One region of the Virgibacillus sp. LDC1 genome, then DNA from elsewhere that is predicted to be linked to it. Evidence: riboswitches for the same ligand, from Rfam matches in the RefSeq annotation. Region 1 holds a riboswitch; each other region holds the start of a gene.
The links. Region 1 has a riboswitch for thiamine pyrophosphate ahead of OHJ21_RS20035 (ECF transporter S component). Riboswitches for the same ligand answer to the same signal wherever they lie in the genome.

Region 1 (9,721 bases):
TGTATGGGCAACCCGGGATAGTCTGGTATCGGCGATTGTGTATCTGGTCAGCCTGATGATCATCGGACTTCAGTTGTCTGCACTGCGAAAGCTTCACCCGGAATCGTTCTGGCTGCATGTCTATCCGCTTCCGGAAGGAACGCGCCGCGACAATGAAGGGAAGCTGATCTTCCAGGTGCAGCTGTTCTGGGCTGTGCTGCTGTGGCTCCCACTGATTCCGAGCATCCTTAGTGCCCCCGGGCGTATATTGGGTACGCTGGCCGCAGGTATCGTGCTTGTGTTTCTGTTTCGAAGCGCTGCTGCCCGGAAGAGCCGGCGTGAAGACGATGACGACGAATAAATGGGAAGAGGCCGGGACGTTAACGTCCCGGCCTTCTATTATCATTATAGTATGGGTTATTCCGTTTGCAGAAATCGCAGTGCGTGGTGTGGCGACCTGCGATTTCTGTTCGGCTGTTATCTAGTTGTCATTACACCCAGAAAGAACGAGTGATGATAACGAGCAGGATAAAGAGAACCAGGATTGCTCCAACTCCGTATCCACCGCCGTATCCGCCGTATCCGCCGTGTCTTACTTCTTCAACTGCACCCATGTTCATTCCCCTTTCGGTTCGTTGATTTGTAGTACACGGTATTGTATGTAGCTAATCGTCTATGTGTATGGGCGAGCGTTTATATAGGGCAGAAGAAAAAATAAAGACCAGGGATCGTTCTCCCCGGTCTTTATATGCTTGAACGGTTATATCTGTCAGATGCAGTGGATCATTAAGCTTTCTGCAGGTCTTGAATCCCTTTATAGACCAGGTCGAACAGATCCTCCAAATACTCCTCGTCAATACAAGAGAAGGCGATCCGGAGATCATGCTCGCCAAGGGCGATGGTTCCTACGCCATACTCATGGATGAGATGGGAACGGAGCTCCTCGGCGTTTACGGTGTTCAGCTTCAGGCACATGAAGTAGCCGGAGTTGAAGGGATAATATTCCCAGGCATCACCGTATTTGCCGCTGTCGAGAATGGACTTCACTTTGTTGGCGCGGCCTTTCATAATGACGAATTTCTCTTCCTTCTGCTCGTGGAATTCCGGCGCCTTCAGCGCCTCCAGAACAAAGGTTTGCGAAGGGTGGGAGGCGCTGGATATCGTGGCCCGGATCATGCCGAGCGTTTTCTGCTCCAATGCGTCCAGCACGTCTTTATTATCTGCCGCAAACGTGATAAAGCCGACACGGAATCCCCATACGAATTCTTCCTTGGTCGCACCGTCAACCTTTACAGGAAGCACGCGAGGGTGAAGGCCTGCCAGACGTCCGAATAGCGATTCCTTCAGCGAATCTTCGAAGAACAATCCGAAATACGCATCATCCGTAACGACGACAATATTAATGCCGGCTTCGGCCGCCTCCTGGATTGCGGACACGATGGCGGCTCCTTCCTGAGCGCCAGGCGTATAGCCTGTCGGGTTGTTCGGGAAATTCAGCAGCACGACCGCTTTGCCTTTATCCTTCTGGCTTAGCAGAGCCTGACGAAGTCCTTCGGCGTTAAATTTCATATCGTCCGTAAAGAGAGGATAGGTTACATGAATGCCATGGCGGCGAATGCCGAATGTCAGCTCATAATTCTCCCAATTTTTATCGGGATAAATAACGGCGTCTCCTTCATCCACGAATAAATCGGCTACGATGCTAAGTCCATGCGTCAGCGCATTCGTGACGATGGGATTGCTGAAACTCTTGCCTTCGAGCGAAGGGTTCTCCTGAATCATCTTGTTTCGCCATACGGAGCGCAGCTCCGGCTTGCCTGCCGGAGGGGCATACGGATACAGATCCTTCGGCTGGTAAGCCGAAAGTTTGTCTTGGATGACGCCCAGATGCATCGGGACTCCGCCTTCGGTTGCAATACCGATCGTAGCGTTATATTTTTTCGCATGGCTCGTCGCTTCCGCAGACTGGCTCAGGATGCCTTCTTTCGGGAAGTAGATTTCTTTGCCGAGTGTGGAGAGCATGTCGTACACATGCGGATTGCCGGCTTGCATTTTTCCATTCAATTGACCAACCAATGGGTTCATGAACTGATTCCTTCCTTCCGAATACTTTTGGTTAAGGTAAGAGCAGGTGACAAGTTGCCTTTACGTTTTCATTGCCTAACATTATACCACCTACCCCGGGAACCGTCACGGATAATTGTAATGCTTTAACGCGGTCCAGGATGATACTTGCATATCAGCCCGGCGGTTTCTTCATCCCGCTCTTTGCCGCGGCATTCAAGCCTTTCGACGACGGCCTGGAGCCGATCCGGCTTCAGGTTCTGGCCGAACTTGAACTTGGCGCTCATTCGCTGCGGGGCGAGCTTGATGACCGCTACCCCTTTCAGTCTGGGGATATAAGCCCGGTCACTCGCGTCAATGGTGCGGTATCCGCCTTCAGGCTGCAGCTTTGTCATCAGTGCCTCCATCGCAAGCGCCTTTTCCTCCAGATCATCCACGATCACCACCTCGCCGATCGCCGTTACGCTTTTGAAGTAGGCCGTGGCCGGGCAGGCCATCTCCGGATCGGAGAAATAGGAAGGGATCAGTGCATACTCGTCAGCTATGGTAAAGCACACGGCGGGCGTCCGGCGCAGATGATCCATTTTTTCACCCATCCGGCTGCCGTGAAAATAGAACGCTCCGTTAACATAGGCAAAGTTCAATGGCGTTACACGAGGGATTCCCTCTTCATCGGCTGTTCCAAGGAAACCAAAGCTCATGCCGCTGAGGAAATCCTCGATTTCTTGTTGATCCTCCATCGCAAATTCGTCTCTTCTCATGATTAAACGCTCCCCCTATCATTTTGAATAACAGTTTACGATGATCATTGACAAGGAAAAAGCGCCAATTTAGAGTAATTTATATAGTCCAATTTCAAAAAATGATAGAGGAGTCGCCATTATGGAGCTGGGATTGCCGTTCGAGACGTATGTGGAACAATATCGATATAAATATTTGGCTCTATACCACGCACTTCGTGCTGCCATTCATAGCGGGAAGCTGCCGGAAGGAACCCGCCTTCCCGCCACACGCGAGCTGGCAAAGCTGTATGGCGTGTCCAGAGGCTCGGCCGCGCAGAGCTATGACATGCTGATGGCCGAAGGTTATGTTGTATCCAGGCAGGGCAGCGGAACTTACGTAGCGGAGGGGATCGCTATGGTGGACCAACCGCCGCCGGTCGAGGGAGCGCCGGTGCTCTCGGCATGGGGGCAACGACTGGTGAGCCAAAGCGGGGAGTATACCTCGGCACAGATGATGCTGAGAGAACCTCCCCGAGGTACAATCTCATTCGCGAATGCACGGATGCCCATGGAGGATTTTCCTTATTCGGAGTGGAGGAGCGCGTTATCCTACGCCGGCGGAAGCGGGGGCATTGAGCTTCAGAACGGAGCGCCGCCGGAGGGGGATCTCGAACTGCGGCAGGCGATAGCCGGACATCTGCGTTTTACGCGGGGAATCCAGGCCGACCCCGAGCATATCGTGATTTTCAGCGGATCCATGCAGGGGCTTGTCCTGATGTTTCAGCTGCTGGTCGATCCTGGCGATCAGGTGGTCATGGAGGATCCGGGCTATCATGGCATCTATCGGGGCATCAGCCTGAGCGGCGGGATTCCGCTGCCATCCCCGGTCGACGATGCCGGATTGATACCGCGTGACTGGGACGCCGGCCTGCTTGTCGTAAGCCCCAGCCGTCAATACCCGACGGGAGCGGTGCTGCCGTTGGAGCGAAGAAGGGCGCTGCTGAATTGGGCGCGAAGCCGTCAGGCCTTTATTATCGAGGATGATTACGACAGCGAGTTCCGCTGGGGCGGCAAGCCGATTGAGCCCTTGCGGATGCTGGATAACGAGGGACGTGTCATCTTTGTCGGTTCGTTCTCCAAAACGATGTTTACCGGGCTCCGCATCGGGTATGCCGTGCTTCCCCCAAGCCTGGTTGAGGCGGTTGTGCAGGCCAAGGCGCTTTACGAGCCGATTTCACCAGCTGTATTGGAGCAGCGTGCGCTGGCACGCTTTATTGTGCGAGGGGGTTACGGTCGGCATCTTAGAAGAATGACCCGGCTGTATGGTGCGCGGTATGAGGCGCTTCGCCAGGCGATGGATACCCATGCCTCCGAACTGTTTCGTCTTCATCCCGGCGATGCCGGCCTGCACGTTTATGCGAACTGGCTGCGCTCTGAGGAAGAGTATGTCCTGCTCCAAGAAGCTGCACGCAAACGCGGCGTCATGTTTCGGGATGCATCGGTATATCATCGTACCCCCAGGTTACCTGCGGCATGCTTCGGCTTCTCGCATCTGGACATAGCCAGCATCGAAGAAGGGGTTACCCGGATTGCGCAGGCGTGGCTGGACATGCAAAAAACATAAAAAACGGGTATGATGGAAAAGAGGTCAATTTTTGAATGAGATGAGGGGGTTATGACGTGATGCTGAATGCATCGCCGTCTTCTTTTATAATCATGCCTGCGCTTGCCAAAATCGTATGTGAGCCGGGCTGGAAATGGCAAAAACGCGAAAGACCCATGCAGAATTATGATTTGTTCTATGTATGGAGCGGTGAAGGCACGGTCGAGCTCAATGACGAGCCCTTTGCCGTGGGAAAAGGAAGCTGCTTTCTGTTCCGACCCGGAGATCATACGAGCGCGACGCACAACCCGCAGAAGCCGCTCGTATTGACATATATCCATTTTGACGTGACCGACCCGGTCCAAGAGATTCCGGCATCTTATCGGAAGCTGACGGAAACGATGGATTTCGAATATTTGCTCGCGCGTTACGTGCGTTTGTATCTGGACAAGCCCTATGGATCATTGGAGGAGGGGCAGCTTATTCTGAAACAGCTGATGATTCATCTGCTTCGCTCGGATCTCGCTGAGCCGGTCGTCAAAAAAGCAAGCAATCAGCTGTCAGAGGCGATCCATGAAATCGCGAATTATGTCCGCCAGCACCCGGGGATTCCCCATCGGGTCGAGGATTTGGCGGCCAGAGCGGGGTTGTCCCCCCGTTACTTCTCGATCAAGTTCAAGGAACTGATCGGCACGCCGGTGCAATCCTATATCATTCAGATGCGGATTGAGCGGGCGCAGCATCTGCTGCTGCATCAAGGGATGAACGTAACGGAGGTAGCCGACGCGCTGGGTTACCGCGATATTTTCTTTTTCAGCCGGCAATTTAAGCAGTATACGGGCAAGAGCCCATCCGAGATTCGGTGATCCCCCGCCCTTCCATAACTTACCTGAGTGGCCGAAGGGCAGATGGGTTTCATAGCAAGCGATTTAGGGTAAAAACGAAATACAGTTTCATTTTATGAAGGGGGGAGAGAGGAATGAGCCCAAGAAGACGGGTGCGTGGACGTTTCTTCAGTCGTGGTGGCTGCGCTATTTTCAGAAATCGCTTGCGCCGCATGAAGACAACGACTCAGAATCATCAGGATGTGTGGTTTTAATGAGACTTGGCCTACATACGGGGAACGTTGAATCCCGTTATCATATACGCTTTTCTCTGGATGAACGCAAAGGGAGCTAAATGGCTCCCTTTTTTCGATATGTTTTGGGGTCCCCGCAAAGTATTTGGAATAAGCATCGAAGCATAGGCTCCACTTTGTGGGGCTATTTAATGGATGCATATACGGATAGGGACTCTGATTACGTTGCGAAATTTTGTTATATTAGGAATATGTATAAGGCGCTGAACGCAGGGTTCTTAGGAACATGGACCAGGCAGGCATTTCGGATAACGGAAGGGTGACGCGAGTGAAGGAGAGAGTGGCATTGGCAGAGCAAGCGGTGATCCGGTGGTAGCGTCGGGAGCAGGAAAGGTTGCGCTGATCACGGGCGCGTCGAGCGGGTTCGGACTGCTCATCAGTCTGGAGCTGGCAAAAGCAGGTTATGACGTGGCTGCGGGTATGCGCAGGCCTGAGGCGGCGGCAGAACTGTTGGCCCGAGCCGAACAAGCAGATGTTGCCGGGCGCATTCACGTATTCCAGCTGGATATATGCATCGAGGAACAAGTCAAGGCCGCTGCTTTGGAGATAGAGCAGAGGTATGGACGCTTGGACGTGCTGGTGAACAATGCCGGCGAGGTGGTAGGCGGCATGGTGGAGGAAGTGCCGCTCAGCGGCTGGCGAAAGCAGATGGAGACGAATTTTTTCGGGACCGTATCGGTAACGCAGCATATGCTGCCGCTGCTCCGCCGTACCGGACATTCCAAAATCATTCTCATGAGCAGCATTAGCGGCGTGGTCGGCTTTCCGGGTTATGGACCTTATGCGTCCTCCAAATTTGCTTTGGAAGGGCTTGGCGAAAGCCTGTCCATGGAGTTGATGCCCTTTGGCATCGATGTCGTGCTGATCCAGCCCGGTGCCTATGGCACGCCGATTTGGAACAAAAGCTTTGGGGAGCTTGCGGTAAAGGAAGGATCACCCTACAGCGATCTGCTGAAGGGCGTGCTGGAGTATTCCGAGCGGACAGCCAGGGGAAGCGGGGATCCGCTGGAGGTAGCCAGGCTTGTGGCAAAAATTGCGTCCATGGCTAAGCCCAGGTTCCGCTATTTGCTGCCCCGAGGCACGCGGCTAACCGCATGGATCAAGGGCGTGCTGCCGGATCGGCTGTTTCAGCGGATCATGTATCGGATGCTGGGCCGGCGTTAATCATTCATGCCGCGAATGATTCATGGCCTTAACTTGTAAAATGCGATGTTTGGTAAGGTGAATGGGATTACCCTTTTCTGGCTGGGGACGGATGAAGCAAACCGAGGAGTTCCCCCATCTTCACCTTGGAGCCGGGTTCCAGGTCACCGCGCGGAGTAAACGTGCCGTTCTCCGTCAAAAGCACGACGGTAGAGCCGAATTCAAAGTACGCGAGCTCATCGCCAATCCCGTATTTCTTCACGTTCTCGTCAGCATAACGGATGCTGCTTACGTTCATGGCTCCGACCTTCACGACGGCAACTTCGCCGAACTCATGCGCAATATAGGTAATGAGGCGTTCATTGCGGCTGAGCACGTTCCGAATATGGGTCATCGCAAAATCGTTCACAGGGTAAACGCGGCCCTTCAGATGCTCGCTCTCCGCCTGAACACCGGTTACCGGGGAATGAATGCGATGATAATCGGTCGGGCTTAAATACAATACGAAAGCATAACCGTTGATGTAGTTTTCCATTCTTGGCGATTTGGCGAGCAGCTCACTCAGGGTATAATCCTGTCCCTTGACGCTCAGAATGGTGCCGGCGTTGACGGCGCCCATTGCCGAAATCGTGGCATCGACCGGGCTTACCATAGCGTCGGCGGTATCATCTATGGCGCGCAGGCCTATTTTTAACCGGCGGGAAAAGAACTCGTTCAATGAGCGGTATTCATGGATTTCTTTCTCCGCTTCATGCGCCGGAATTTGATAAATTCGTATAAATGCAGGTATTAGATGACGGCTCAGCCGGCTGTGGGAACAATGCCCCATGATTCGGGACAGCCACTTGCGGGAGGATAGCTCAGTCATCAGACGCAGCAATTGTTTAGCCATGTCATTCTCCTTTGTGCATAGGTGTCAGCAATAAACGTTGGTGGAAAAGCCAACCACTCTGATATTGACATAGAATGAGATGGAAATCAATAAATAGCCATTTTTGAAAAAAGGCTCTTGCTTATTCCGGAGCGAATGTGTATTTTAAAGTTAACATGAAACCGAATAGGAATACGGGGGCTTGAGTGAATCAGGCTGAGATTGCAGCTGTTATCCGCTGTTGACCGTTAATCTGAACTGGGTAATGCCAGCGTAGAGAATATCCGACCCTGCCTACATAGGGCCTATTTTTCCGTCTGCGCGTTTTTCCAGACGGTTTTTTGTTGTGTTTACACAAAAATAGAGGTGGAGAGGGGAATGTGTTGTTATGGGAACGTCTGTGCAAGAGAAGTTGGGGGTTCAGCCCCGAAAAGGGCTGCGGTTAAGCGATATTTTGGTGACGGTGCTGGTATCGCTGGTGCTTGGCGTCATTTATCATTTCTGGGGTTCGGTTTACAATCTGTTAAAACCGCTGTTCTTTGAAGCGGATGAGTTGTTATACGGCATGTGGTTCGCTGCAGCCACGCTTGCTTACTTGCTGATCCGCAAGCCGGGAGTGGCCATCATCGCGGAAGTGGCGGCGGCCCACGTGGAAGTGCTGTTTGGCAGCGGCTGGGGATTGACCCTGCTGCTGTATGGCCTCATTCAAGGACTGGGGGCAGAATTGGTATTCGCGGCATTCCGTTATCGGAGCACCTCCGCGTGGACGCTGGCGATTGCCGGAGCCGGCGCGGCCATCGGCTCGATGATCATGGACTTCTATTACAGTTATACCGATGACCTGCAGACGTGGATGTTCCTTGCCAAATACGGCATGCGGGTACTCAGCGGCGCCGTCATTGCAGGCCTCCTGATGCTCCTGCTGGCCAAAGCGCTTGACCGTACGGGCGTGACATCCCTGCTGCGTCCTGCGTCGAAGAAGGATTACGAAGCACTGGATGATCCGCGCCATGTCTAATGCCACGGTTAGCCAGGTTCCGGCTCAGTCCGCTGAGATGCTTCCGGAACCGGCCGTGTATGTGGAGGGATTGCGTCTGAAGTATCCGGGCGAGGAGCGGCTGATGTTCAAAGACCTCTCCTTCTCGGCTGTCCGGGGGGAGAAGGTGCTGCTGCTCGGTCCGAGCGGCTGTGGCAAATCCACGCTGCTGCAGGTGCTTAGCGGGATGATTCCCCGCGCAACGGAGGTGCCGATGAAATGCGAGGCCCAGCTGGTTCCGCGTTCTTGGGGTTATGTGTTTCAGGATCCGGATACCCAGTTCTGTATGCCGTACGTGGATGAAGAGCTGGCTTTCGTGCTGGAGAATCTAAGTGTCCCACGCGACGAGATGAAGGAGCGGATGCAAGCGGCCCTGGGCGAGGTGGGGCTTGATCTTGAGGAGCTCCATATGCCGATCGGGCATTTGTCCCAAGGCATGAAGCAACGACTGGCGCTGGCATCGGCTCTGCTGCTGGAGCCGGAGGTCCTGTTCCTTGACGAGCCGTCTGCGCTGCTCGACCCGGAAGGCAGGGAGCAAATCTGGTCCGCGGTGAAGGCCGTTTCGGAAGGGCGTACGCTGATCATCGTGGAGCACCGGATTGAAGAAATGGCCCAATACGTGGATCGTGTCGTGCTGTTCAGCCCGGATGGGGTGATTCTGGGCGAAGGTCCCCCAGCAGCGATATTCGCTGAATATGAGCGGGAACTCCAAGCCTATGGAATCTGGTATCCCGGCGTATGGGAAGATTACGCGGAGTCCCGGGCAGGCAGAGAGTTATTCGCCCCGGTCGACGCGCTGGGCAATGAGGCAGGTGATCTCCTGTATGAGGCTGCTCTGCCATACGCTCAGCATGGGGAAACTGTCATTCAACTGGCGGATTTCAGGGGGATGAGATGGGATAAACCTGTCATCACCCTCCCTTCAGCCGAGGTGGTTCCGGGACAATTCATTGCGGTGGTTGGGCCGAACGGAGCAGGAAAGAGCTCGCTGCTGCTCAGTTTAATGGGGCTGCTTCGCGCCGAAGGAACCTATGTGCTCTGCGGGGAAGAGGTCATTCAGGGCAGGCGCAGGAAGGTGCGGAAGAAGAGAGAGCAGCAGCTGCGCCAAATCGGATTCGTGTTTCAGAATCCGGAGCTTCAATTCCTGACGGAACGCATCGGCGAT
Region 2 (9,721 bases), on a different contig from region 1:
TCATCTGCTCCAATGTGGAATAACCTGCACCAACGTCATCCATGGCTACCGAGATTCCATGACTGCGATACACCTCGAAAATCGATTGCAAATGCTCAACATCATCAATCTTCTCGGTTTCCACAACCTCAAATACGAAATCCCTCGGATCCAGATGAAGCCTGTCAATGGTATTAAACGTGTGGCTTAGACACATCTGCGCATCATATATGGAGGATGGCAGGAAGTTCACGAATCGCTTCACGCCGATAGGAAGCCACTCGGCACTGGTCTCAATGGCGCTGGTTCGTGCTGCCCGGTCCAGGAAAGCATGCAATCCGGTTTTACGGGCTGTCTCAAACAGCTCATACGGCTGGAAGCTGGCTCCCCACTCTACCGGACGAAGGAGAAATTCGTAGGCAACGATCTGCTCGGATGAATCCACGATGGGCTGCATGTAGCTCGTAAACTGCTTATGTAAAATGATACTTACCATATCGTAATGCTCCATCTGCAGTTCGAACTTTTGCATAGGGGTCCACGAATGCCGGATTTGCGGAGTTTCTCCACCGGTAACACAGAAGGACAGCTCTTGACGAATCTTCAGCGGAAGGGGCTGCAGACACTTCATCATGGAGATCAGGTCCGCACGTACCTTGTAGTTCACAGCACAACCCTCATTGTTTTCATGTACCGTGTAGCCGTTCACTGCCAGCAACTGAATAAGCTCGCCACTTGCAGGCTTCATATGAATGGTCCCCTGGTCCTCAATCGGTTCAAAGGTGCTGCAATTGTCGCAAATCATGTTCGTCCTCCTTGGCAAGCTAGCTCTCACTATGCTTCTTATCGGCATTTTGAATATGATTTCTTTGCATTTTATGGATTTTATATCGAAGTTATGACCTATTTTAGGAGAAATGCGCAAGATTCGTGCAATGATTGCGCCAAATTCTACAAAAATCGACTTATATTGCTTTTAACAACCTATTGTCGATACTATCGTCATACATTCTTCTACTCAACCTTTTGATCTAAAAGCTGCAGCAGCATCGTCCGCTCCACATCAAAATGCCAAGGGGCGTTCCGTTCCTTTGCCGCATACATCGCTGCATCCGCGCGGCCAATCAGCTCCTGGTCATTTCTGGCATGATCCGGGTAAACCGCAATGCCGATACTCGGCGTGGTTCGAACCTCATGTCCTTCCAGCTCGTACGGCTCGCTAAGCATCGTCCAAATCTCCTCCGCCATCCAGATCAGCTCCTGATCTTCGCCGGCTGGATGGATCATGACGGTGAATTCGTCTCCTCCTAATCGGGAAACCAAGACTCCCTTGGATTCGAGAGATTGAAGCCGGTCTGCAACCTTTCGTATCAACAAATCGCCGGCACGGTGGCCGTATCGGTCATTGACTCGTTTGAAACGGTTCATATCCATATACAGCAAGCCTACGCGGGAACCTTTGCGGTCCGCCTCCTTCAGCGAACTCGACAGCCTTGCATTAAAATAACGGCGATTATACAGCCCCGTAAGATCATCGCGATGGGCCAGGGATTCACTCTGCATCAGACTTTCATGCAGTCGGGCAAACAAACGGTCGTTCTCGAACTGAATCAAAATCTGCCTGAACAAAATCAGGATAACGCACAGAGATAGGCCGGTAAACAGTCCATTCCACCCCCCAAAACGCTGCGCCATAAGGGCAAACATCCCGCCAAGCACGCTGTAGGGAAGCAGGTACCTTACGATCAGGTTTCCGATCGAACGCGGCTCCCGCTCGCCAACAGATGGCTTACGGGAAGCAGGGGCAGACTGCCCACCTGCGAAACTAATAAAAAATACCGATAATGAATAGAGTGGATACAGGTAGGGACGTGCCTCGATACCCATAAGATCAACAAGATAGATGTATAGAACATCTCCTGCAATATAAGTACTCCCGCCAAGACATAACAGAATGGCCGACCATTTCCTTAACTGTCCGGTATTAAAATACAACACCAGCGTAAAAAAAATAAGTACCATTGCGCACAGCGGATACAGCATGTCCACCCAAATGTTTCCCCATACTGCCTCATGGGCCAGACCCTCAAGCTCAGGTTTGATGAAATACTCCCATCCTACCGTCATGACCGTTATGCCAACAATCACGATGTCCAGCATAAACCGGAGCCCCCGAAACGAACCCTGTACATGCCGGAATAAATAAATGAGAGAACTTGCGAACAGGATGAGTTCGAGCCCCCAGAAGAAATGGGTTAGAGCCGGAGAGAAAGCGCTCTCTTTTCCAAACCAAACATGACATGCGTAAATGATTCGGGCCGCTGCATCCCCCATCAATCCGAGACTCACAATAAACCAAAACCTGCGAAGATGCACCTCATAGCGCCGACTAATCCACATTAAATAAACGGAGGCGGCTGCAGGAGGAATAATGACTAGAACACGCTGAAGCGATAAAGCGTCAGGCATCCACAGAGCGATCATTATCTGAATGAATGCATATATCATGGCGAGTCGAATCCACAGATGATCTGCTGGAGTTGGACTCATAAGCATTCCTCCTCGGCCAAAAGGTAAGCTTTTTTCAACACTTGTTTGTTAGGTCTTTCGAATTAATACTTCTAGTTCTCATGATACTTTTTACCCACCCAAAAGTAAAGATGAGGAAATGAAAGAAAAACCACGGATTCTACTCTATGAAACCCGTAACGCTCCGAAAAGTTGCCTCCTTCAAGACCTACTTGACGTATAGGAATTATGTGATAATATTTCATTCATATCTCATATGAATCGGAAAGGGTGTTTAGCCTTGTCACAGAAACGATTGGATCATGTCGGCATTGTCGTCCGGGACCTTGAAACCACGATCGCCTTTTACACCGCCGTCGTCGGACTTGAGCTGAAGGATCGCCTTACCCATACCAATGGCGTCATCCAGCTGGCATTCCTCGGATTTAACGGCAGCGACGAAACGGAGGTCGAGCTTATTCAGGGATACAGCGACACGCTGCCCGCAGAAGGGACCGTTCATCATTTTGCCGTCAGCACGGATAACATCGAAGAGGAATATGCTCGCGTTCAGGGACTGGACGTGCCTCACTTGGATGAGGAAATCGTGACGCTCCCGAATGGGTATCGCTATTTCTTCGTTCACGGTCCCGAAGGGGAGTGGATTGAGTTTTTCCAGCGCTAACCTCTTACGTACGGTAGAAGCTTTATTCAAATCCTTTATCTTGTGAAAGGTTCATAGCTCCATTCATTCTTCCAATTGCATACGTGTTCTAAAAGTAGACCTGCCTCGTTCGTGCCCCTTCGAACTAGACAGGTTTGGTGTGTTAGGACTATAATAGCGGATGTAATGATCGAAACTTCATAAATACCGGGGGAGCTGGAATTTGGCCGGCTGAGAGTGTATCCGATATGATACTGACCCTTACACCTGATCTGGGTAATGCCAGCGTAGGAAGCCCATGTTTGCGGCAGCTGTTCATTTGCCGTGGTATACACTTACGCCGTCATGCGTCCTGATATCATCAGGGCGCTTTTTTTGTGGAGTTAACGAGGTTATAGAAAGAGAATTCAAAGGAGAGAAAAAACGATGAAGAAGGGAACATGGATTCCGCTGCTTCTTGCTTGCGTCCTGCTGATGGTTGCGTCTGGATGCGGCACAAGCGGACAGAACAAGAAGACAGGTGCCGAAGGCGAAGACAGTCAGACTCCCGGGAAACTCCGTGACGTACAGCTGATGCTCGATTGGTCCGCCAATACGAATCACACCGGCCTGTATGCAGCGAAGGAGCTTGGGTATTATGAGGAAGAAGGGCTTAATGTCCAGATCGTCCAGCCGGGAGCAGGCGGAACCGATACGCTGGTCGCATCCGGAAACGTGCCGTTTGGCATCAGCTATCAGGAAGGCGTAACGCTGGCCAGAACGCAAGGATTGCCGCTCGTTTCCATTGCAGCGATCATTCAGCATAATACATCCGGCTTTGCCGCCCCCAAGGATAAGGGCATCGTGAAGGCAGGCGATTTTGAAGGAAAATCCTATGGAGGCTGGGGCTCGCCTGTGGAGGAAGCCGTCATGAAATCCATCATGGAGATTGATGGCGCCGATGTCAGCAAGGTGAATATGATCAATATGGGCGATGCCGATTATTTTACGGCCGTGAAACGCGACATTGATTTTGCCTGGATCTTCTATGCTTGGACGGGGATTGAAGCCGAGCTTCGCAATGAGCCGCTTGACATGATTTATGTGAAGGACTACTCGGAGCAGCTTGATTATTACACACCGGTGATCGTAACGAACGAGAAGCAGATCCAGGAGGACCCCGAGCTTGTCAAAGCGTTCATGCGGGCGACTTCAAAAGGATATGACTATGCGATTCAACATCCTGAAGATGCGGCAGCCCTGCTTACGAAGGCTGTTCCTGACTTGGATGCCGAACTGGTTCTCGCCAGCCAGAAATGGCTGAGCCCCCGTTATCAGGATGATGCACCCCGCTGGGGCGAGCAGAAAGCCGAAGTATGGTCGGGGTATGCCGACTGGATGTTTGAGCGCAAGCTGCTGGAGAAGGAACTTGACGCGGACCGCGCATTTACCAATGAATTTTTACCGGAGCAGCCATAAGGTTATTTCTATTTAAGAGGAGAGACAGCAGGCTGCCTCTCTTCCATTACAATATAGCTTGCACGAAAGGATGAGTTTATATGGCGAATACACTCTTAAGCATTCAAGTAATACCGAGAACGCCAAACGGGGCCGACAGCATCCCTTATGTGGATGAAGCGATCAAGGTCATTCAGGAATCGGGCGTAAAATATGAGGTCCATGCACTCGAAACGACCATGGAAGGAGAGCTCTCCGAGCTGCTCAAGATCGTTGAGCGCATGCACGAGGCGCTGGTGAATGCGGGAAGTCCCAGCATCATATCCCAAGTCAAAATCGCGCATCATCCGACCGGCATCAGCATGGATAAGCTGACTGAGAAATACCGTCCATGAAAAGCTGGTGGAGTTCTGTTTGGCCGCCCGTTGTGGCGGTCCTCTTCTTTTTGATGGTTTGGCAGGCCGCAGTATCCGTATTCGACATTGAACCCTTTATTTTGCCTGCGCCGACGGCCATCGGGCATGAGGCCGTTACCGGAGCTTCCGGTCTCTTCCAGCATACAGCGGCCACCCTGCAATTAACCCTGATCGGATTTATGATCGGCACGGCGATCGGTCTTGTCATCTCGCTGGCTCTGCACATGGTGCCTTTTCTCAAAACCGCCCTTTATCCGCTTCTTATTCTTAGCCAGAATGTGCCGACCATCGCCCTTGCCCCGCTTCTCATGATTTGGTTCGGCTTCGGCATGCTGCCCAAGGTTATCGTGATTACGCTGGTCTGCTTCTTCCCTGTCGCTGTTGCGGCCCTGGACGGACTCGCCCGTACTGACCGCACCATGATGAATTATATGCAGATGGCGGGAGCTACCTCGTGGCAAATTTTCACCAAGCTGGAGCTGCCGCATGCCCTTCCCTCCATCTTCTCCGGGATTCGCATTGCGGCCACCTATTCGGTCATGGGTGCGGTGATCGGGGAATGGATCGGCTCGGACCGGGGAATCGGCTACTACATGATGCTGCAAAAATCCGGCTACCGCACGGACCGGGTGTTTGTTGCCATCCTGGTCATCGTCCTGCTCAGCCTGCTGATGGTGCTGCTGATCACCCTGCTGGAGAAGCGGCTGATTCGCTGGAATCGAAAAGGTTAAAACCATTGTGAATGGACATTTTCCAACATATATAAAAGGAGGCTGCTTTGCGATATGACACATCAAGTATCCCTGTCGGATCATGACAGGCTTGGCCGATCCTCTGCAGCGGTCCCGCCAGCGCCTGCCCTTGAGGTTCGCAGCCTTCGTAAAACCTTCCGCGAGCGGCGCAGCGAAGTGCATGTGCTGGATGATCTTTCGCTCCAGGTGCAGCCCGGGGAATTCGTCTCCTTGATTGGTCCTTCAGGCAGCGGAAAGAGCACGCTCTTCCATATCATCGGGGGGTTAACGGCTCCGGATGCGGGCTCCGTTCTCATGGATGGTCAGGACGTGACCGGGGAAAAAGGCCGCATCGCCTATATGCCTCAACAGCCGGCACTCTTCCCTTGGCGTACGGTGGAGGACAACGTGCTTCTTCCCGAGGAGCTGAGGGGCACCTCGAAAGCCGCTGCCAGGGAACATGCCCGCAGCTGGATGGAACGGGCCGGACTCTCCGGCTTCGAAAAAGCGTATCCGCACACCCTTTCAGGCGGAATGCAGCAGCGGGCGGCTTTTCTGCGCGCACTGATGAGTCCACGGGAAGTCATGTGCCTGGACGAACCGTTCAGCGCATTGGATGCGCTGACGCGCAGCGATATGCAGCGCTGGCTGCTCGATATCTGGGAGGATACGCGCCGTTCGGTGCTGATGATCACCCATCATATCGAGGAGGCGCTGCTCCTCTCGGACAGCATCTATATCCTGTCGGCACGGCCCGGAACCATCTTGAAAAGGGTAGAAGTCCCTTTTTCCCGTCCACGCCGGGAAAATATCCTGATGGATCCGTCCTTCATTGCATTAAAAACCGAAATTTCCGCCATCATGCGGGAAGAACAGCACAAACGCTGACCGATGAAGGCCAGCGGAATACATACATCCATGATCAGCAAAATGCTTCATGGAAGCTTACAAGCGAGGTTATGTAACGATGAAATCATTCATGCAGCGTGAAGCGAATTTCCCACTGATGGACACTCATATTCATCTGGATAGTTATTCGTTATCCGATCAACAAGCGATTCTGGCGGATATCCGCCATCATGAGGTTCAATCCCTCATCTCCGTCTCCATGCATCTGGCTTCCTGCAAGCGAAACCTGGAGCTGGCCAGGCAGTACGGACCGATGGTGCGGCCAGCTTTCGGTTATCATCCGGAGCAGCCCCTCCCTTCCTCTGACGAAACCGAAGAACTGCTGGATTGGATGGCAGAGCATGCCGATGAGATGGTTGCCGTAGGAGAGGTGGGTCTCCCCTATTACGCCAGGCTGGAGGCTGAATCGGAGGGCCGTCCCTGGGATAACCGTCCTTACGCCGATCTGCTGGAGCAATTTATAGCATTTGCTAAAAAGCATCATAAACCGGTCATTCTGCACGCTGTATATGAAGATGCGGATATCGCATGTGATTTGCTCGAAAAATACGGCGTCACTCGTGCCCATTTTCATTGGTTCAAGGGCTCACGCGACACCTTGCAGCGGATGGCGGGTAACGGATACTATATTTCCTTTACGCCTGACATCCTCTATGAGGAAGAAATTCGTGATATGGCATGTAGATATCCGGATCATCTCGTCATGACCGAAACCGATGGTCCTTGGCCGTTCGAGGGTCCGTTCACCGGACAGATGACCCATCCACGGATGACGGCTTCTGTGGCTGCGGCATGGGCTGAGCTTCAGGGGTTGTCCATATCCGAGGCCCGCAGGATTTTGTATGAGAACGCCGCGAGACTTTACGATCTATAAAAAGAATCTACATTCAGCTCAAGTCGGTTGTTTAGGCAATCGGCTTGTTCTCTTTAAGAAATCGGTTATATTGATTAATCAACTCATCGAGCACGATTGATTGTCTGAGGACTTTGGGATGATTAAAATCACGATACCGCTGCTTCATCTTATGAAGCTTATGCCGTTCTTGCTCGATATTAAACTTTATGCCTTCCTTCGTTTCCATGACTTTATATCCTCCCCTCATGTAATATTTTATGCTTTAATGTAAAATTATAGGATGTTTAATATTAGACATCAGAAATATAACATGGAGGGGCGATTTCTGTTATTCACGCCAAAAAACCACAATGCAAGCTGCAGCATTGTGGTTTTGGATTCCCTTATTTAACGTACTTATTTAACATACTTATTTAACGTACTTCTCCTGATATGCCTTTGACATCTCGTCTGTAATTTCCTTCATCTTCGGATCACTCTTGATCGTTTCGATCAGTTTATCGTACGATTCAACCGGTTCTTTGCCCGTGATGACCATGACCCGCATATCCTCCACTTTCTTGGAAAGCTCGGGATAGTATTTGTTATAGGCTTCCGAATACAGCTCTCCCGAAGGATTCGGAACCTTGACCGTCTTTCGCTCTGTGACGATCTCTACGTTCCGCTCGTATACTTCATCCGGCATCCCTACCGCGCTGATGGCCATATCGTCGCTGACGAGGTGAATCATATTGTTCAAGTTGCCGTCACCCGTCTTATCTACAGCGGCCTGCGGGGTTGCAACCTTCTTCCCGTTCTCCACATTGTAATGGACACCTTCGATTCCGTAGGTCAGCATTTCATTGCCTTCTTGACTATAACCGTAATCGAAAAACTCGAGGATTTTCTTCACTTTCGCCTCCGGCACTTTCTTCGGAATCAGGTACACGCCGTAGTACGGCGATCCTGAAGGCGTATACTTCACCCCGTTAGCATTCTCCAAGTAAGCAAGCGGCATCAGATCCGCCTTGGGATCAACGCCTTTCACGGCTTCGCCGGTCACCCAGGCATGGTTCATGGACATGCCCCCTACCCCTGCCTTGGCGCTTCGCATCGTATCCATCACCTGCGAGAACTTCATGATTGCGAAGTCTTTGGGGAACAAGCCCTCGTCATAAGCCTTTTTGATCCACAACATGGCCTCCCTTGACTCATCCGATGTCATAATCGGAGTCAGGGTATTATCGGGTTGAAGCTTCCAGGACCCTTGCGTTTCATTAAATATATTATAAATATAAGCGAGGGCCCCCGGATTTGCGGCATATGGAATCTCATCGGCCTGTCCGTTACCATTCGGATCCTGTTCTTTAAAAGCCTTTAACACGTTATGGAACTCATCCAGCGTTTTGGGTGTTTCCAGCTGTAGGGCATCCAGCCAGTCTTTGCGGATCATCGGGAACACGCCTCCGCCATAGCTCGGATAATAACGAGGAATGACGATGTTCTTGCCATCCATCTTGGTGATTTCCCACATTTCCTTCAGTTCTTCGCGGTTCAAATTCGGGTAGTCTTTAAGAAACGGCGTCAGATCCCAGAAGACTCCCTGCTTCAGCATTTTCTGCAGCTGCGGGTTCTGCATCGTTTCCACGAAAGTAACCTCTGGAAGATCGCCGGATGCCAGCATGACATTGATCTTCTCTTCGGCCGTGGACGGCGACAGCCACGTAATATTCAGCTTGGTGTTGGTGCGTTTCTCAAGCTCTTTCCATAGTGCATTGGTATTGTCTATGAATTCGGTGGCATAATTCAGGGTCTGTATCGTAATGCTTGTAGGTTCACTGCTGTCTGTTCCGCCTTCGTTATCGCCAGGTGCACTTCCTTCTCGGCTGCCGCATGCGCTTAGCAAGAGCGAACTTGCCAAGAGCAGCACCCCCGACATTTTTAAAAACGACTTGCCCGGCTTTGTTTCCATTTTTCTCATCATTAGACCTCCCTTATAATGATACATCTCGCCTGACTGATCATGATGGCAGATAGACCGTATATCGATTCATTCCTTGACAGAGCCTACCATCGCTCCTTTGGCGAAGTGCTTCTGCAGGAATGGATACACTAACATGATAGGAACGGTTGCAATAACGACCGCCGCCATCTTCAACGTTTCCGTCGGGACGGGCCGGTTCACTTGGAAGGCAAAGCCTCCGCCGCTTCCCGATCCCATTGTCGTCGGATCCACAAGCAT
Region 3 (9,721 bases), on a different contig from region 1:
GCATAGGAAAAAGCTAAAAAAGGAGTCACCCCTCAAGATCTGAGATCTTGAGGGATGACTCCTTTTTTGTGCATCGCCGGGTCGCCAGTACCGCCGCGTCGCCAGCATAGCTGCAAGGTAGCATCGCTGTGTAGCCGGTACGGCTGCGTTGGCAGCATAGCTGCACGGTAGCATCGCTGCGTCGCCGGTACGGCTGCGTTGGCAGCATATCTGCACGGTAGCATCGCTGTGTCGCTGGTATGTAACTGCATGCCACACTGTACGCCAGCACAGCATAACCAACTCCCCCTGCTTCTTGCCGCTACCCCTGACCTGTTAACGGACTCCAGTTCCCTTATTTTCTTAATTCGCACCCAATTGTTAAATCTAACGGACTCAGGATCCCTTATTACCGCAATAAGGTGCCTATTTGCCATCATATTCTATAAATAACGTATCTGGTGTCCGTTAGCTCTCGAAAATAACACCCATTCGGCTAAATAACGTATCCTCAGTCCGCTTGCCGCCCTCGAGCAGTAGCAACAAGGCCAGCAGTCGAACCAAGATGAGTAGTAGCAAACGAGCGCTAGAACCAAGATGAGTAGTCGCACCAAGATTAGCAGTCGCAACAAGATGACTAGTAGCAACAAGGCCAGCACTAGCACCAAGATAGTAGTAGCAAACGAGCAGCAGCACCAAGATGAGCAGCAGCAAAAAGATCACCTGTTAACGGACTCCAGTTCCCTTATTTTCTTAATTCGCACCCAATTCTAAATCTAACGGACTCAGGATCCCTTATCACCGCAATAAGGTGCCTATTTGCCATCATATTCTATGAATAACGTATCTGGTGTCCGCTAGCTCTCAAAAATAACACCCATTCGGCTAAATAACGTATCCTCAGTCCGCTTGCCCTCGAGCACTAGCCAACAAGGCCAGCAGTCGCACCAAGATGAGTAGTCGCACCAAGATGAGCAGTAGCAAAAAGACCAGCACTAGCACCAAGATGAGTAGTCGCACCAAGATGAGTAGTAGCAAAAAGACCACCTGTTTACGGACTCCAGATCCCTTATTTTCTTAATTCGCTCCCAACTCTTAAATCTAACGGACACAGGATCCCTTATTACCGCAATAAGGTGCCTATTTGCCATCATATTCTATGAATAACGTATCTGGTGTCCGCTAGCTCTCGAAAATAACCCCGATTTGGCTAAATAACGTATCCTCAGTCCGCTTGCCCTCGAGCACTAGCAACAAGATCAGCACTAGCACCAAGATCAGTAGTAGCACCAAGATCAGCACTAGCACCAAGATCAGCACTAGCACCAAGATCAGCAGTAGCACCAAGATCAGGACTAGCACCAAGATGAGTAGTAGCACCAAGATCAGCAGTAGCACCAAGATCAGCACTAGCACCAAGATCAGCAGTAGCACCAAGATCAGCAGTAGCACCAAGACCAGCAGTAGCACCAAGGCCAGCAGTAGCACCACGACCAGCAGTGGCCTCAGCTATCTACTCTGAGTTCCCCCGTTTTCTACCACTAAACCATAGCTACTTAAAATCATGCGGTTCTACATCGTTTTGGTTGGTAGCCATCCAAGCATCCCCTGGACACCGAATCCATCCACGAATCCATCCGTGCCCTCCCTGTAATGACGCTTTTGCTTCGCTTCCACCTTTTTACGAAATCTTCACCACAATGTCCGCTCCGGCAACATAGGCCATCGCCTGGATGTATTCCGGGTCTTGGGCTCGTCGTTCCATTTCCTCAGAAGTGAGGTCCTCCATTCGCGTCTGAATCCACCATAAGTTGCCGAACGGGTCCCGTACCCGTCCCACCCGGTCACCGAAGAACAAGCTTGTTGGCTCCGTGACCGAGACGGCTCCTGCGGCCAGCGCTTGTTGGTAGACGGCATCGCAATCCTCAACATATAAACGGAGGTATGCCGGGCTATCCGGCCATTCCGGCTTCGCGTCAAACATCATCACGACGGCATCTCCGATTCGCACCTCGGCATGGCCGATGATACCATCGCCAACATAGACGCGGGCTAACTCTTCGGCTTGAAAAGCCTGCTGCAGGAATTCGATCAGCGCTGCGGAGTTTCTTGAGATGATCCACGGTGTCACGGAGGTGTAGCCATCCGGAATGGGTTTAACCGCTTTCGATGGGTTCGTCATAAATACGCTCGCTCCCTTAAACTTCATTTATTTGAGCTCTGATGTACTCATTATGCGGGGGCATATATGACAACCGAGCGTCAGTGTTCCCAAAACAAGTTTTGGGCATACGGCTATTTAATTTAGCAAAATAACCACCGCCACCGTAGAACATTATGATCACCCGGTCATGAAAAGGTTTCAAGCGTGGAGTTCCGTCCGCGGACGGTTCACGTTTGACACGACCCACAAACCTATGTACAGTATTAGACAAAAGAATAGGAAGTCCACTAGGGGAGCCGTTAGCGGCTGAGACAAGAGCGTATCTTGGACCCTTTGAACCTGATCTAGTTCGTACTAGCGTAGGAAAGTGGAGCCTTCGTATATGAGGTCTCGGTGCGTTTTTTGGCGCACTCGGGCTTGTTGACGAAGCCGCTCCAGTTTTCGGGGGCGGCTTTTTAGCGTTGCCTGGAAACTCGTGACTTACGGACTTCCTGCTCTTCAATATGTTGGAGGTGGGGACAAAAATGAGTTTCACGCAAGAGCTCCGTCAGCAGGCGGAAGGTATTTTTCAAGCAATCTTCGATCATCCCTTCGTAAAAGGCATTGCCCAGGGGAATCTGGAGCGGGAGCAGTTGATTCACTATGTAAAACAGGATTTTGAGTATTTGAATGCCTACATGCGGATTTACGGTATCGCCATATCTAAATCGACCAGCAGGGAAGAGATCGCGACCTTTAACGAACAGATTTCGTTCATCCTGCACAGCGAGGTGCACCCGCATCAGAATTTTTGCGCAGCAGCCGGGGTGACCTATGAAGAGCTTCAGGGGTATCCGCTTGCTCCGTCCGCGCATCATTATATCCGTCATATGCTGACGGTGGCGCATGAGGGCAGTCTGGGCGAGATTATGGCGGTACTCCTTCCTTGCCCGTGGACGTACCTGGAGATTGGTCGCAGGCTGCTGGATGAAGTGAAGCCGGATGCGTCCCATCCATTCTATGACTGGATTTATTTCTACGGCAACCGGGGGGAAGACGCGACAGCCAAGTTCTGCAACCGTGTCGATGAATGGGCAGAGCGTGCGACGGCAGCCGAGCGGGAACGGATGACGGAGCATTTCATGCTGAGCTGCCAACTGGAGTATATGTTCTGGGATATGGCATATAAGCAGGAGGAATGGCCGGTGCAGCTGCAGGCTGCGGTGCTGTAAGGAGAAACTGTATCAAGCACATAAATTCCATTATAGATAAGAGAGGCTGATTCATATGCATGCATGGGAAAAAGAGGTTTCGGCGCTTTTAACGAAGGTACAGCAGACGAGCCCCCTCGTTCACAATATGACAAACGTGGTGGTTACGAATTTTACGGCGAACGGCTTGTACGCGCTGGGCGCGTCGCCGGTCATGGCTTACGCGCCCGAGGAAGTGGCGGATATGGCCGCCATCGCGGGCGCACTCGTATTGAACATCGGCACGCTGAACCGCGAGCTGGTGGATGCGATGATAATAGCGGGGCAATCGGCCAATGCCCATGGCGTCCCGGTCCTGCTGGATCCGGTCGGTGCGGGCGCGACCCGTTTTCGGACGGAGTCGGCCTTGCGGATTCTGAGCGAGGTGAAGGTTTCGCTTGTGCGTGGAAACGCGGCTGAAGTCGCTCACCTTGTTGGGGAGGCCCGCGAGATCAAAGGCGTAGACGCTGGCATCAGCGCAGGCAGCAATCATGCCGAGCTGGCTGTGCGGGCTGCACGCGAATTAGGCACGATCGTGGCCATTACCGGTGAAGAGGACGTAATTACCGATGGAAGTGAAGTGCGTATCATTACTGGCGGTGACCCGCTGCTCACGAAGGCCACCGGCGCAGGGTGCCTGCTGACCTCGGTGCTGGGTGCCTTTGCCGCAGTGGAGGCAAACCTGCTGCTTGCGGGTACGGCGGGACTGGCCTTCTACGGGGCCGCGGCGGCAAAAGCCGCAGAGCGCACGGCAGACCAGGGACCGGGGAGCTTCCAGATCGCTTTCCTGGATGAGCTGGCAAAGCTCCATCCAGACTCGCTGGAAGGATATGCGGCTGTCCGGGAAGCAGAAGCGACCGCTGCAGGTGGCACACGATGAGCAAGACTCGCGTGCCCCGGGCACTGACGATTGCCGGGTCCGATAGCGGCGGAGGCGCCGGCATTCAGGCCGATCTGAAAACCTTCCAAGAGCTCGGCGTATACGGCATGTCGGCGATTACGGCGATCACGGTGCAGAATACCTTGGGGGTTCACGGCGTATATCCACTGCCCCCCGAAGCAGCCGCCGAGCAGATGGAAGCGGTAGGCTCGGACCTTGGAGTAGATGCATTGAAGACGGGCATGCTGTTCAACGCCGAGATCATTCGCCTGGTTGCTGACCGGATTCGGGCTTTTGGCTGGGAGAAGGTCGTTGTCGATCCTGTAATGATTGCCAAAGGCGGAGCGGAGCTGCTGCAAAGCGAAGCGGTGCAGGCTTTAAGAGAAGATTTGCTGCCGCTGGCCTTGATTGTCACCCCCAACATACCGGAGGCCGAAGTATTGGCGGGGATGCGTATCCGCACAATGGAAGATCGGAAGGAAGCAGCGAGGCGTATTCATGCTCTGGGGCCCAAGATCGTTGTGATCAAGGGCGGCCATGATGAGGGGATGCTTGTCGGTCATGAAGATGCGGATCACCAAAGAGACAGGGAACCAGATATAATGGCGGATACGCAGCAGGAAGAGTTGCCTAGGTCCGAATTAACGTCTGGCCAAACGAGAACTGCCAGCCATAACGGGGAGTTAAGTGAGGGACGCTCCCCAATTATCAAGAATGGCGACAGATTCGGAAATCCCTGCAGTCCTCCCGTCATGGACCTTGTATACGATGGTATGGCCTTCACGGAATTATACGGCAAACGAGTTCATACCGTTCATACGCATGGTACCGGGTGCACTTTCTCTGCCGCCATCACCGCAGGCTTGGCCAAAGGCTTGAGCGCATTCGATGCCATTCAGAGCGGACGCTCTTTCATCCAAGCGGCCATTGAAGACGGCTTAAACCTGGGGCAAGGACACGGCCCCACGAATCATTGGGCGTATCGTCGCCGCCGTCAGGAGGTGCTGCGATGACGGGGAGAGTGACACCCGAAATGATGAGGCAGCATCTACGGATGTACCTCGTACTCGGCAGCGTGAACTGTATCGAAGAGCCAAGCCGAATTGTGCAGAAGGCACTGGCTGGCGGCGCGACCATGGTCCAGTTCCGCGAGAAGGGACATGGCGCGCTTGTTGGGGAGCCGATGGTCCAGCTGGCTCGCCGGATCCAGAATCAGTGCCGCCAAGCGGGCGTACCCTTCATCGTCAATGACGATGTGGAGCTGGCGCTGAAGCTGAACGCCGACGGTGTGCACATCGGCCAGGACGACGAATGCGCGGCTTCCGTACGGGAGCGGATCGGCAACCGGATTCTGGGTGTCTCCGCCCATACCGTGGAGGAGGCGAGACGCGCCATTCTCCACGGTGCCGATTATCTTGGCATCGGACCAATCTATCCGACCCGCTCGAAGGATGACGCTAAGGCTGTGCAAGGCCCAGCGATTCTCCGTGAACTGCGCAAAGCTGGAATCGATCTGCCAATCGTTGGGATTGGCGGGATTACCGTGGAGCGCGTGGAGGAAGTCATGGGAGCGGGTGCAGATGGCGTCGCGGTGATCTCCGCCGTGACGGGAGCAGAGTCGGCTCGGGAGGCTGTGGAGGCTTTTATAGGAAAGATACGCCGTGCAACCAACGAATTACTTGAGATGTAGGAGGATTATATGCGGATTATGAACAAGGGTGCCGAAGCTTCTGCGGCACTCTTGTTTTGCTTACGTCAGATTTTAAATTACTGTATAGGCTCAGCTTTTCCGTCAACATGCCATTCTTTTCATCCATTCTCGTGTAACATCCTAGATCAGATTGCCATAAAGACCCGGATATGATATACGTAGGACAATGTACCTGCTCCACGATGAGTGAGCTCTCCAAATAAGTTGAATAGGAGATCGGAATGAATAATAGGCAAAAAGAGATATTTCGCAATTTGTTAATGGAACCGAACCGGCTGTGGCTCGTTCAGGATCTGGCGGATCAGACCGAGTGCTCGGAGAAGACGATCCGAAACGATCTGAAGGTGATTGAAGAATATATAGTTAAGCACTCCAGTGGCCATTTGGTGAAAAGGCCGGGACTTGGTATCTATCTGGAGATCGGAGAAGCGGATCAGGCTGATTTATTCCACCGCTTGTATTCCAACGAGAGTACCACCGAGGATGAATCTGATGAGGAAAGGGTGCTGCACCTGGCATATCGGCTCTTAATGAACGCGAAGCCCGTAACCCTGCAGAAGCTGGCTTCACCGTTTTACGTGAACAAGGCGATTATCCGTCGGGATATGGAAAAGATTGAGGGCTGGCTGCGCAGCTTTGATCTGAGCTTAATGACGAAGCAGCGTGTAGGCTTCATGATTGAGGGCTCGGAGAAGAACAAACGGATGGCGCTGGCGCGGTTGAACCAATTGATCAACCGTCCGGAGTTGACGGGACAGATGATGCGTAACCAGTATGAACCGCACGAGATTGCAACCGTATTCAATGAGTTGAAGGCGTTGCAAAAGCAGCATCAGCTTCGCTTCACCGATGAAACCTTTGAAAGCCTGATGCTGCATATTCTGCTCATGGTCAAACGGACCAAGCTGGGACAGCCGATTTCGCTCTCTGGGCAGGACATAGCCTTTTTGGAGAACAAAGCGGAATTTGCATGGGCGATAGACTTTTTGAAGAAGCTGCAAAAACTGTTCGCTGTCCCTTTTTCCAAGGAAGAAACCGCTTATCTAACCCTGCACCTGCTTGGCGGGAAGTTCCGATACACGCAGGAGGATGGAGGCGCCCGGCGGAGCGATCTAGCAGACAGTCATCCACTGCTGTCCCAATTGGTTGAGCAATTGATTCGGCGGATGTCGGAGCTGAATATGATCCCTTTCTCCAAGGACCAGGTATTATTGAACGGGTTGAAAGTGCATTTGTACACAACCATGCACCGTCTTCATTATGGTCTGGCTGTGTCCAATCCGATGCTGGCTGAGATCAAAAAGATGTATCCCTATATGTTCGATCGGGTCATCATGGCATTGGAAGAGGTAGGGGGAGCGCTCCATCTGCACTTTCCCGAAGAAGAGGCCGCATATTTGACGCTGCACTTTCAGGCGTCTGTGGAACGGCTTCACCAGAATGAAAGCCATCCTCAAAAGGTCATTATTGTGTGTCACATGGGCGTCGGGATGTCCCAATTGCTTCTCGCGAAGGTGGAGCGGAGATTCCCGTCCGTGCATGTAGAGACAACGATGTCCAAAGCGGAAGTTGATGATTATCTGGCAGCTCATGAGGTGGATCTTGTCATTACAACTGTTGATCTGCCCGAGCTAAAATCACCTTATATCCTCGTTTCCCCTCTGCTCGAGGCCAGTGACGAGCGGAAGCTGGAGCAAGCGATCCGGGGGCTCGATGAGCCGGACAGCAGGGCGACTGAGGAATCGGTCTTTTTGAAATATACGACACCTTTTCTCGTCTTTCCTCAGCAGGAGGTAGAGCGTCCAGAACAGTTAATCGCCAAGTTTGCGCAAATGCTGGAGGACAAGGGGTATGTCGAGGCTGGGTACACGGAAAGTGTGCTGGTTCGTGAGAATATGTCTGCTACGACGATTGGGGGTGGCATTGCCATCCCTCATGGCAGCTCGGAGTGGATTAAACAGTCCTGTATCGTTGTTGTTACATTGAAGCAGCCGATTACCTGGGGAGCCGAGAAGGTAGAGCTTGTGTTCTTGCTCGCGGTTAAGCACGATGAGCGGGAAGAGATGAGGCAGCTGTTCAGGGAATTGTCACGGATCAGTGAGCAGCCGGCATTGGTCCGTGCGTTGTCTAAGGAGACGGACGTGATGCGATTGCTGAATGCGTTAAAAGGGTAAAATTCGTAGTAGAAACCTGATGATGAAGCAGGACGTATACGTCCTGCTTTTTACATTTTTTTGGGGGTTCCCGCAAAGTATTTGGAATAAGCATCGTAGCATAGGTCCACTTTGTGGGGATATTTTATTGCGAAATAAACCTGTTTTTCCGGAAGTTCCGGTAAAAAGTTCATCCGATAACAGCGTTTTCAGCGTGTACACTATAAATGTAAGCGGGAACATGACAGCAAAGGAGAATGACGATCATGAAAATATTAGCGATTACTTCATGTCCTAACGGAATTGCACATACGTATATGGCTGCTGAGAATCTGCAGAAGGCAGGCGCGAAGCTGGGCGTTGAGTTGAAGATCGAGACCCAAGGCTCCATTGGCGTGGAGAATCAATTCACGGAGCAGGATATCCGTGAAGCCGATGGCATTATTATCGCAGCGGATAAGACGGTGGTGAAGGACCGGTTTGTCGGTAAAAAACTGCTTGTGGTTGGTGTGCAGGATGGCATCCGTCGTCCGGAAGAGCTGATCCAACGGATGATAAAAGGGGATGTGCCCGTCTATCAGGCACAGTCCAAGTCGGCTGAAGATATGACAGGAGAGAACAAACCTAAACAAAATCCGATCTACCGTCACTTGATGAACGGTGTATCCTATATGGTGCCGTTTATCGTGATCGGTGGACTGCTCATCGCAATCGCACTGACGATGGGCGGCGTGAAAACGCCGGGTGGGCTGGTTATTCCGGAGGGTTCGATCTGGAAAACGATTGAGAGTATCGGTGCGGCTGCGTTTACTTTCATGGTTCCGATCCTTGCCGGATTTATCGCAATGAGTATTGCGGACAGGCCGGGTCTTGCACCAGGTATGGTCGGTGGGTTCATTGCTGCGAACGGCAGCTTTTATGGAAGTGAAGCGGGAGCTGGATTCATCGGGGGGATTATTGCCGGTTTCCTGGCAGGTTATGTTGCACTTGCTATTAAAAGGATCAAGGTTCCTCGGTCGCTGCAGCCGATTATGCCCATTATTGTTATCCCGGTACTGGCGTCACTAGTTGTAGGGTTAATCTTCGTCTTTGTGATTGGTGCTCCGGTTGCGGATCTGTTTGAAGCGTTAACCGTCTGGCTCGCGGGAATGCAGGGCACAAGTTCGATTCTGTTGGCGCTTATTCTGGGCGCGATGATATCTTTTGACATGGGTGGTCCCGTGAATAAGGTTGCGTTCCTGTTCGGCTCGGCCATGATCGGTGAAGGGAATTATGTGATTATGGGCCAAATTGCCGTTGCCATCTGTGTTCCTCCGATTGCCATGGGACTGGCGGCCATGATGAACAAAAGGAAGTTTACACCTGCGGAACGTGAAGCTGGAAAAGCAACATTTACGATGGGATTGTTCGGTATTACCGAAGGAGCGATTCCATTCGCGGCACAAGATCCTCTACGCGTCATTCCGAGTATCATGGTCGGTTCCATGACGGGTTCAGTGATTGCCATGTTGGGCAGTGTCGGTGACAGCGTAGCCCATGGCGGTCCGATTGTAGCCGTGCTCGGTGCCGTGGATCATGTGTTGATGTTCTTCCTCGCTGTCATGG

Region 2: linked by a shared signal. The riboswitch ahead of OHJ21_RS23245 (ABC transporter substrate-binding protein) and the one ahead of OHJ21_RS20035 (ECF transporter S component) in region 1 are both predicted to bind thiamine pyrophosphate.
Region 3: linked by a shared signal. The riboswitch ahead of tenA (thiaminase II) and the one ahead of OHJ21_RS20035 (ECF transporter S component) in region 1 are both predicted to bind thiamine pyrophosphate.

Annotation. Positions count from the first base shown of each region.
Region 1 covers NZ_JAOXLZ010000001.1:4,380,884-4,390,604, reverse strand. Annotated here, with positions in the region: gene OHJ21_RS20075 (ABC transporter permease) at 1-340, shown strand, start outside; gene OHJ21_RS20070 (hypothetical protein) at 471-593, opposite strand; gene OHJ21_RS20065 (aminotransferase class I/II-fold pyridoxal phosphate-dependent enzyme) at 766-2,064, opposite strand; gene OHJ21_RS20060 (pyridoxamine 5'-phosphate oxidase family protein) at 2,190-2,804, opposite strand; gene pdxR (MocR-like pyridoxine biosynthesis transcription factor PdxR) at 2,926-4,389, shown strand; gene OHJ21_RS20050 (helix-turn-helix domain-containing protein) at 4,449-5,234, shown strand; gene OHJ21_RS20045 (SDR family oxidoreductase) at 5,816-6,670, shown strand; gene asd (archaetidylserine decarboxylase) at 6,738-7,541, opposite strand; TPP riboswitch at 7,705-7,817, shown strand; gene OHJ21_RS20035 (ECF transporter S component) at 7,909-8,538, shown strand; gene OHJ21_RS20030 (ABC transporter ATP-binding protein) at 8,531-9,721, shown strand, end outside.
Region 2 covers NZ_JAOXLZ010000002.1:582,584-592,304, reverse strand. Annotated here, with positions in the region: gene OHJ21_RS23260 (EAL domain-containing protein) at 1-784, opposite strand, end outside; gene OHJ21_RS23255 (diguanylate cyclase domain-containing protein) at 994-2,529, opposite strand; gene OHJ21_RS23250 (VOC family protein) at 2,789-3,172, shown strand; TPP riboswitch at 3,351-3,462, shown strand; gene OHJ21_RS23245 (ABC transporter substrate-binding protein) at 3,578-4,609, shown strand; gene OHJ21_RS23240 (MTH1187 family thiamine-binding protein) at 4,690-4,983, shown strand; gene OHJ21_RS23235 (ABC transporter permease) at 4,980-5,735, shown strand; gene OHJ21_RS23230 (ABC transporter ATP-binding protein) at 5,790-6,623, shown strand; gene OHJ21_RS23225 (TatD family hydrolase) at 6,703-7,518, shown strand; gene OHJ21_RS23220 (aspartyl-phosphate phosphatase Spo0E family protein) at 7,550-7,726, opposite strand; gene OHJ21_RS23215 (extracellular solute-binding protein) at 7,910-9,463, opposite strand; gene OHJ21_RS23210 (carbohydrate ABC transporter permease) at 9,530-9,721, opposite strand, start outside.
Region 3 covers NZ_JAOXLZ010000005.1:275,295-285,015, forward strand. Annotated here, with positions in the region: gene OHJ21_RS25900 (hypothetical protein) at 33-353, opposite strand; gene OHJ21_RS25905 (hypothetical protein) at 448-702, opposite strand; gene OHJ21_RS25910 (hypothetical protein) at 1,162-1,362, opposite strand; gene OHJ21_RS25915 (VOC family protein) at 1,661-2,161, opposite strand; TPP riboswitch at 2,423-2,526, shown strand; gene tenA (thiaminase II) at 2,668-3,354, shown strand; gene thiM (hydroxyethylthiazole kinase) at 3,410-4,252, shown strand; gene thiD (bifunctional hydroxymethylpyrimidine kinase/phosphomethylpyrimidine kinase) at 4,249-5,265, shown strand; gene thiE (thiamine phosphate synthase) at 5,262-5,942, shown strand; gene OHJ21_RS25940 (BglG family transcription antiterminator) at 6,185-8,137, shown strand; gene OHJ21_RS25945 (fructose-specific PTS transporter subunit EIIC) at 8,383-9,721, shown strand, end outside.